DNA from 2 places in the Paenibacillus allorhizosphaerae genome. Region 1 is predicted to be linked to the other one. Evidence: a T-box and tRNA genes for the amino acid it is inferred to sense, from the RefSeq annotation. Region 1 holds a T-box; the other holds one or more tRNA genes.

Region 1 (4,393 bases):
TCCGGCAAGAGGAGGGCGGCCTCTTCTTTTTTGCATGGGAGCGACCGCATCGCTTTTCCAGAAACCGGACGTCGATTTCGCCACTGCCGGCTGCATTAACGCCAAACTTGAGGCGGAACGCATGTTTTTTCAATATCTTTTTCACTTGAAGAGGTGTAAGGCACGGCTTTTTTTGCAGCAGCTGTGCGGCCGCACCCGAGACGATGGGCGTGGACATGCTCGTCCCGGACAGCGTGAAGTATCCTTTGCCGACCCGCAGCCAAGGCAAGCTGCGATCAAGGAAGGAGCGGGGAGCCCGCAGCGAAATGATCGCTTCGCCGGGCGCGACCAAATCCGGTTTCTTGCCGCCGTTCCTGCTAGGGCCGCGGCTGGAATAGAAAACCATCGTATCGTCGGCTTCCTTGACGGTCCGCCGATCATCTACAGCCCCGACTGTGATCGCCGACGGACTATTGCCTGGGGAATCGATGGTCCGAGGACGCGGCCCTTCGTTACCCGCGGCGACAACGACGACGAGGCCGGCGCGGACTGCTTTTTCCACCGCTTGGCTCAGCGGATCTTCTTTCAAAGAACCGGGTGCCGGACCGCCGAGCGACAACGAAAGAATGCGTAATTTCAGCCGCTTCCGATTCGCGATGCACCATTCGACTCCCTTGATGATTGTAGAGTCGGAGCCGTTACCGAATCTGTTCAATACTTTGACGCCTACGATTCCCGCCTTCGGAGCGGGACCCCGGTATTTCCCTTTACTCATCCATCCGTTTCCTGCCGCATCCCCTGCCACATGGGTTCCATGCCCGTTATCGTCGTAAGGCAATTTCCTGAAGTTGACGAAATCTTTGAAGGCGACAATTCGATTAACGGGACGGGTCAAGTCCGGGTGCGGATACACGCCGGTATCGATAACAGCGACGTTGATCCCTTTGCCGGTAAGCCCTTTTTTTCTTTGAACGGCCGTAGAGCCGATCGAAGGCGTCGCGATATCGAGCGATGCTTTTTTGATTCCGTCCAAGTAAATTTTGCCGATCGATTTCAAGCCGCACATGCACCGCAGACCCTTCATCGTAACCTTGAGCATGACCGCATTGATCAGCGGCAAACGAAGCGGATTCGGCAAAGAGTCAGAGCCTAGACGATTTTGCAAGGAACGCAGACGGGCTGAAGTCATTTTCTTTTGAAACTGAACGATTACCGGAAGGGAAGCTGGCTTACGCTTTAATAAGTGCGACCGCCGAACCTTTTTCCTCAAATGGGGATTCATTTTTACGGCGTACTTATGCAGCCAGGCCTTTCTTTTCATGCGGGCGTCTCACCTCTTTCTCATGCAGTATATGTGCGGTAATGCAAAAGTTGAGGAAGATACGGAAGAACTAAAATCGATAATGCATTCTAGTAAATATGCCTTATTTCATAGTGGTAGGTATCTGACGTTTCAACATGAGAAATGAACGCATTAATTATAACTATCTCACAAGCGAAGGGGTGAAATGAATGGCAATCGTTAAGAAAAAAACAGTAACGAAAAAGCCGGTAAAAAAAATCGGTGTAACGGCTCCTAAGGTGCGGAGACGGAGAATCAGACAGACGTTGGATCGTTTTCATGTCATTGCGGTAAACGCTAACCTGGTTCCAGTTACTACAACCGGCTGGACAGCCGTGTTAACGAGAGGGGATACAACCGAAACAGCAAACTTTGACAGTTTCGGTGTTGCAAGATTTAATAATCTTACTACTTTAACGAACGTATCCTATACCCTAAGAGTTAGGAATGCTGATGGGGTTCAGAGAGCTCAAAGAAGTGTGCCTGCAGACCTTGAAGCTATCGTTATTCAGGTTTGAGATCGTTAAAATAGATATGGAGAAACGTAAGCCGCCTCGTTCTTGAACGGGGTGCTTGCGTTTTTTTTTTTTTTTTTCTACGGAAATATGCTGCTGCGAATGAGATCATCCCTTGACATTTTGCAGAATTTCGTGTAGAACTAAACATAATTGAAAACAGTCCTTAAATTCGTTGACGAGAACGAGTACGCTAATCCCCTTGTTCCCCAGAGAGTTGGCCTTGCGCTGAAAGCCAACGTACAAGACTTATTCGAAAATCCTCTCCGAGAAGGAAAGCTGAAGCAATGAAGTAAGCTGACCCGGGATCCCGCCGTTACAAGGGACGCGTATGATGGTACGTAGTATGAGGTGCCGTAAGTCAGGTCAAAAGCTGTATGATCGCTTGCGGAACAAGGGTGGTATCGCGAGATGGAATCTCGTCCCTTATGGGGCGGGATTTTTTTGCGTTTCGACGAAGTTGTTCGAAACGGTTGTTCGAAGCGATACTGTCCTCTGAACCATCGCCTAATTGGACCGAAGAGAGGGTGGTAGCATTGAGGAAAGTAGATGTGAAGGAGACGGCGAGATCACGCGAGCTGCGCGTGCTTGACCGGTGGAAGCAGGAGGACACGTTCCGCAAATCGATCGAAAACCGCGAGGGGAAGCCGAACTTCGTCTTTTACGAGGGACCGCCGACCGCTAACGGTAAGCCGCATATCGGGCATGTGCTCGGGCGGGTCATCAAAGATTTCGTCTGCCGCTACAAGACGATGTCGGGCTACCGCGTCGTTCGCAAAGCCGGTTGGGATACGCACGGTCTGCCCGTCGAGCTTGGCGTCGAGAAGCAGCTCGGCATCTCCGGCAAGCAGGAGATCGAGAAATATGGCGTAGCGGCATTCGTGGAGCAGTGCAAGAACAGCGTATTCGAATACGAGAAGCAGTGGCGCGAATTGACCGAAGCCATCGCGTATTGGACCGATATGGACGATCCGTACGTTACGCTGGCGAATGATTACATCGAGAGCGTATGGCATATTTTATCGGATATTCATCATAAGGGGCTGCTGTATAAAGGCCATCGGGTAAGCCCGTACTGTCCGGACTGCCAAACGACGCTCAGCTCCCATGAAGTCGCGCAAGGGTACGAGGACGTGAAAGATTTGAGCGCCACCGTCAAATTCAGGAGCAAGCAGGGCGGGCTGACGTTTTTGGCCTGGACGACGACGCCGTGGACGCTTCCGGCTAACGTGGCGTTAGCGGTCAACCGCAACGTCGATTACGTTAAAGTTCGGCAGAACGGCGAAGTGTACGTTGTCGCCAAGCATCTGGCGGAAAAGGTTTTTAAGGATGAGTACGTCGTATTATCGATGCACAAAGGCTCCGAGTTGATCGGAATGCCTTACGAGCCTCCGTTCGGCTACGTTCGCGTGAACAAAGGGCACGTCGTTGTGGACGCCGATTATGTCAGCGACGCTAGCGGTACCGGGATCGTTCACATTGCTCCGGCGCATGGGGAAGACGATTATCGCACGGTCCGCGAGCATGAACTCGATTTCGTCAATGTCGTGAATTCGAACGGGCGATACGACGACAAGATAGCGGATTTTGCCGGCCGTTTCGTAAAAGATTGCGACGTCGATATCGTCAAAAGCTTGGCCGAACGCGGGCTGCTGTTTGCAAAAGAGCGTTACGAGCACAGCTACCCATTCTGCTGGCGGTGCAAATCGCCGCTGCTCTATTACGCGATGGAAAGCTGGTTTATCCGAACGACGGCGGTCAAAGAACATTTGATCGAGAACAACAGCCGGATCGACTGGTACCCGTCGCACATTCGTGAAGGTCGTTTCGGCAAATTTCTCGAAGAGCTCGTAGATTGGAACATCAGCCGTAACCGTTACTGGGGAACGCCGCTGAACGTATGGGAATGCCGGACGTGCGGAGCGGATTACTCGCCTGGAAGCCGGCAAGATTTGCGCGATCGGTCGACAAAGCCGCTCGATGAGTCGCTGGAACTGCATAAGCCTTACGTTGACGGCGTGAAGCTGCGTTGCACGTGCGGCGGCGTGATGGAACGAACGCCGGAAGTGATCGACGTCTGGTTTGACAGCGGCTCGATGCCTTTCGCGCAGTATCATTATCCGTTCGGAGACAAGGCGCGGTTCCAAGCGCAGTTTCCTGCCGACATGATCTGCGAAGGAATCGACCAAACGAGAGGCTGGTTCTACTCGCTGCTTGCCGTTTCCACCTTGTACCAGGGCACGGCTCCTTTCAAGGCGGTCATTTCTACCGGACACGTACTGGACGAGAACGGGCAAAAAATGTCCAAGAGCAAAGGCAATGTCATCGATCCTTGGGAGATCATTGGCGAGTTCGGCACGGACGCCTTCCGCTGGGCGCTGCTGTCCGACAGCGTGCCTTGGAACAACAAGCGGTTCTCCAAATCCATCGTTGCCGAAGCCAAATCGAAGGTGGTCGACACCATTCATAATGTGCATGCCTTCTACGCGCTTTATGCGACCATCGATCAATATAAGCCGGAAGAGCATCCATCGCAAGTTTCCGCCAATTTGCTGGA
Region 2 (4,393 bases), on a different contig from region 1:
ACCCCTCCGATCGGCTGACTGTATCCTTTGTGATGATCAGCCATGAGCAGAGCCTGTACGACCCGCCCGGTTTCCGCACACCTCTTAGCCTGGGCAAGCGCCCCCTCATCAGGATTGCCCCAAACCCGAACTCCATCTATTGATTGATAAGCCATGATAAACATCTCCTCTTTATTGTCTTTCCAAATTTCCTGCAATGCCGCGCTTGACGACTTTCTAGTATTAGAATCGTTGATTACAGGGCAAACGTACATGGCAAAAGTATTACGACGTTCGAGAAATTTTTCCATTCTGCTGCTAAACTTATGAAAGCTAACTTTCTTTGATTCTCATTATCAGAGATATCCTTTGGCACGAATATAAGTGGCAGCGTGACAGGTAACAAAAAATTGCGGTTCTGATAAGTTTAGTAGCCAAAAGCACCGTCGCCGTGCTCCATTCATGCTACCGCACTCATAGCTCATAAGTTCTGCTTTCCTGCCGCCCTGCCGATGATCGGAAGGATCTTCCTCCCTCCAGAATCTGTTAGATAACGCTAAGTAGAAGCAACTCGTAAACGATAAGGTCTTTTCGTCTCGCGGTCAGCGATACTCACCATTACCGATTCAGGCTTAACCCTTGCGATCAAACCCATTGCCTCAATTCGACCAACCATTTCAGCAACGTAAGCTGCCGTCTTATTTTTCGTACCCGCACCACCATCGATATCCACCATGAACCGAATATCAGCTCCTTGGTCGAGATAAGGCAGAATGATGCTTTCGAGACGATCGCGTTCGGCAAAACCGAACAGTGCGGCAATCTCCTGTGAAAAGGTCGTTTCCAGTGACAATTTTTCGTGAACAGAGCGAATTTCCCGCGGTAAAATAATTTGCCGGCTGCATAGCCAGGCCCCACGTCCGACGCGGTATGCCACTACATAAGTAACTGCTTTCGTATGCCCAGAATGGGTCTGGGAATCGGTCGTAACCACGAGATCATAAACCGCCCTTGGGTCGCTCTCGATGAAACGTGAAATCCTGTCCATGACGTCGCGAAACTCAAGGTTCTGTTCAGTCCTATTGCGGAATGTCGTTTCATGAATCAATGGGAATTGTCGTATTTTTGTCTTCATGGGGTTCACCTGTAACGCAAGGTTGGCTTCTTCCTTTCATTGTAAATTGGTATGCCCTGATGGACTCGGACCATCATATGGCCGGTTATGAGCCGGACTGCTTCGCCATTAAACTAAAGGCGCTGAAATGGGAATAAGGAGACTCGAACTCCCACGGTCTTTGAATCCGCAGCTCCTCAAGCACTACGTCTGCCATTCCGTCATATCTCATATGGTCGGGAAGACATGATTTGAACATGCGGCCCCCTGCTCCCAAGGCAGGTGCTCTGACCAAACTGAGCTACTTCCCGATATTGGTGCGCCCCGAGGGATTCGAACCCTCAGTGTCTTTCGACCACGAATTTTAAGCTCGCTACGTCTGCCATTTCCGTCAGAGGCGCAAAGAAGAAATATGGGCCCGGCAGGACTCGAACCTACACTCTCGCCGATTAAGAGTCGGGTGTTTTACCAGTTAAACTACAAGCCCACGCACCCGTCCATTTTATCGATGTCGGCTCTCAAACGGAGCCGATCGATCCGAACCGTCGTTCGTGCTTCAACGGACGGAAAAGCTAATTTTCGGAACCTTCGGCAGCGAACCGAACCATTCGACTTGCGAACGAATGTACTTCCTCAAGCGTCCCGATGGCAGGGGCATCCGGATTCGAACCGGAGATGCGGGAGTCAAAGTCCCGTGAATTTGACCGCTATTCTATACCCCGAGATGGCAGGGGGCGTGGGCATCGAACCCACCACAGTCTGTTTTGGAGGCAGACTCGCCGGCCAAGGAACATGGACCCCTACATTTAGGTGGAATCGAGAGGAATCGAACCTCCGACCTACTGCTTGCACAGCAGCTGCTCTTCCAACTGAGCTACGACCCCATGGCAGGGATAGCAGGACTCGAACCTGCATGTCACGCATTAACAGTGCGCTGCCTTACCGATTGGCTATATCCCTAAATATGATGCTGTCGAGTGGACTTGAACCACTGGCCTCCCGGTTATCAGCCGGACGCTCTAACCTTTCTGAGCTACGACAGCATATGGCGGCCCCAAGGGGATTTGAGCCCCTGACGACCTCTGCGCTGACAACGCTCGTTTATGGTCGGGATGACCGGATTTGAACCGATGGCCTCTAGTACCCGAAACTAGCGTTCTACCAAGCTGAACTACATCCCGTTGGTGGGAGGAGACGGGTTTGAACCGCCGAACCCCGAAGGGAGCTGATTTACAGTCAGCTGCGTTTGACCTCTTCGCTATCCTCCCAAGTTTGGTGCCGGCGAAAGGGTTCGAACCTTCAACCTACTGATTAAAAGTCAGTTGCTCTACCGATTGAGCTACGCCAGCATGTGGTCACGGTAAATCCTTGCTAGGAGCGGGTTAGACTCCCACCGATTTTTTACAGCTCGTGTTTCGTTCAACCACCATCAACCCATCTAATGGTCAACTCACACTTTGCGAACCGATCGATATGTACTTTTGGTGCGGCCAGTGGGACTTGAACCCACAAGTGAGCTTTCGCTGCACGAGCGTCTGAGGCCCGCATGTCTGCCATTCCATCACAGCCGCATGGCTGCCCCTCCAGGGCTCGAACCTGGGATCGCGGCTTCAAAGACCGCTGCCTTACCAACTTGGCTAAGAGGCAATATTTTAAGGGAGACCAACCGGAATCGAACCGGCGATAACGGGGCCACAACCCGTCGCGTTGGCCATTTCGCCATGATCTCCATGGTGGTCCGGGCTGGAATCGAACCAGCGGCGCATGGCTTTTCAGGCCATCGCTCTACCAACTGAGCTACCGAACCATTGGAGCGGAATACGGGAATCGAACCCATTCTTAATGCTTGGAAGGCACCCGTTCTACCGTTAAACTAATTCCACGTGTTGGTGACGCATGGGGGATTCGAACCCACCGAATGCACGAGTGAAAGTCGTGTGGCTTACCCGCTTGCCTAATGCGCCAAATCTTTGAAGGACCGAGCAGGAATCGAACCTGCGATTGACGATTTTGCAGATCGCCGCGTTAGCCAACTTCGCCATCGGTCCATATGGAGGAGAGAAAGGGATTCGAACCCTTGGAGTCCGCTAACCTCTTTCGTTTTCAAGACGAATACAATAAACCGGACTCTGCCACCTCTTCACGAGAGGAACATATGTTCTTTTTTGTGTATAGAAAAAGCTACTCGCCCCGCCGTGGTACCATTTGAGTCGTTTATCGGAGAACCTCGCCCGAAAGAAGACAAACACAAATGGACCACTTGCTTGAGTGCAAGTAGCCTTATACGTACAAAATCTATGGATCAACGGATTCAGATTCAGAACGGTCCGCGATTCAAGATCACGTTAGCACCGTTCCTCCTCTTTTAAGGATCGAACGGCCCAAACGTGGCACGTAAAAGCTACGATTGATCGGATGGATATAGGCTTTAAGGAAGCTCAAAAATTGCCCATTAATGCCATGTTCGCGCCAAAAATCGGCATACTCATGATTGATCGTAATCTCTTGATAGCCAAATGGCTGCTGCTGATAAGACTGCTTACATGGATTCATAAATAACGGCTTTCTCATGGCCTATCCCTTCCTTTCTTCGTGGATTTCGCGCCAAATACTTTCATGCGTTATTACTTTAATGTTTTACCGCTTTACTGATGTGATAATACCATGGGTTATTTTTACTGTCAACCCTTTTTTTTATTTTATTTCATCATTTATCCAAATTCCCGTGAAAGAAAAAAGACCGCTAATATTCCAGCGGTCTTTTCATATCCGGACAAAAACGTCAAAAATGACGCTATTTTGCCTACAGTTCCTCCCTTTCGTTAGGGGGATAGGGATATCGAAAAAAGGCCGCGTGGCGAGGTATGAGGCTTTTGGGAATTAAGAAATAAATGGTCGCCTTCCGATAGGCTCCACTGCTGAATGCACTCATATCCAAATGGATATATGGCCGTTTTCATCCTCGCTCACGCTCCTTTCCATGCACCTAAATTTTCCTCATCATAAATCAATTACAACTTTAATGTCAAGTGGATTTTCATCATAGATAAGCATGCCGGGATGTTTTACCTCAACCAAATTATCCAGTCATTTTCTAAAATTTACTTCGCAGAACCTGTATTCTGCGAAGTAAATTTGTTGTTTAAACTAAGATCATTTGTTTTGAACACCTCCTAAGACCCTCCTCCTTAATTCTGTAATTTCATGCGTATTACAGATCGACGGAATTCAGTAAAGTCTTTGAGTATGTGATCAAGTCTTCTTTTATAGAAAGATGCAACAGTAGAATTTTCAGCAAAG

The links. The T-box of region 1 lies ahead of ileS (isoleucine--tRNA ligase). A T-box ahead of a tRNA ligase gene usually reads a tRNA of that ligase, here a tRNA-Ile.
Region 2: it has a tRNA-Ile gene. The T-box ahead of ileS (isoleucine--tRNA ligase) is inferred to sense a tRNA for this amino acid. The anticodon was not compared.

The regions. Positions count from the first base shown of each region.
Region 1 covers NZ_JBHSRV010000002.1:274,783-279,175, forward strand. Annotated here, with positions in the region: gene ACFQI7_RS09830 (S8 family peptidase) at 1-1,300, opposite strand, end outside; gene ACFQI7_RS09835 (hypothetical protein) at 1,492-1,839, shown strand; T-box leader at 2,003-2,266, shown strand; gene ileS (isoleucine--tRNA ligase) at 2,373-4,393, shown strand, end outside.
Region 2 covers NZ_JBHSRV010000010.1:96,699-101,091, forward strand. Annotated here, with positions in the region: gene ACFQI7_RS27765 (RtcB family protein) at 1-155, opposite strand, end outside; gene ACFQI7_RS27770 (ribonuclease H-like YkuK family protein) at 536-1,114, opposite strand; tRNA gene ACFQI7_RS27775 (tRNA-Ile) at 1,162-1,237, opposite strand; tRNA gene ACFQI7_RS27780 (tRNA-Pro) at 1,327-1,404, opposite strand; tRNA gene ACFQI7_RS27785 (tRNA-Leu) at 1,409-1,494, opposite strand; tRNA gene ACFQI7_RS27790 (tRNA-Lys) at 1,507-1,580, opposite strand; tRNA gene ACFQI7_RS27795 (tRNA-Gln) at 1,740-1,815, opposite strand; tRNA gene ACFQI7_RS27800 (tRNA-Ala) at 1,905-1,977, opposite strand; tRNA gene ACFQI7_RS27805 (tRNA-Asn) at 1,979-2,053, opposite strand; tRNA gene ACFQI7_RS27810 (tRNA-Ile) at 2,062-2,136, opposite strand; tRNA gene ACFQI7_RS27815 (tRNA-Pro) at 2,198-2,274, opposite strand; tRNA gene ACFQI7_RS27820 (tRNA-Tyr) at 2,276-2,361, opposite strand; tRNA gene ACFQI7_RS27825 (tRNA-Lys) at 2,367-2,442, opposite strand; tRNA gene ACFQI7_RS27830 (tRNA-Leu) at 2,576-2,664, opposite strand; tRNA gene ACFQI7_RS27835 (tRNA-Gln) at 2,666-2,740, opposite strand; tRNA gene ACFQI7_RS27840 (tRNA-His) at 2,751-2,822, opposite strand; tRNA gene ACFQI7_RS27845 (tRNA-Phe) at 2,825-2,900, opposite strand; tRNA gene ACFQI7_RS27850 (tRNA-Gly) at 2,903-2,976, opposite strand; tRNA gene ACFQI7_RS27855 (tRNA-Glu) at 2,981-3,057, opposite strand; tRNA gene ACFQI7_RS27860 (tRNA-Cys) at 3,068-3,141, opposite strand; tRNA gene ACFQI7_RS27865 (tRNA-Ser) at 3,145-3,235, opposite strand; gene ACFQI7_RS27870 (hypothetical protein) at 3,434-3,664, opposite strand; gene ACFQI7_RS27875 (hypothetical protein) at 4,282-4,393, opposite strand, start outside.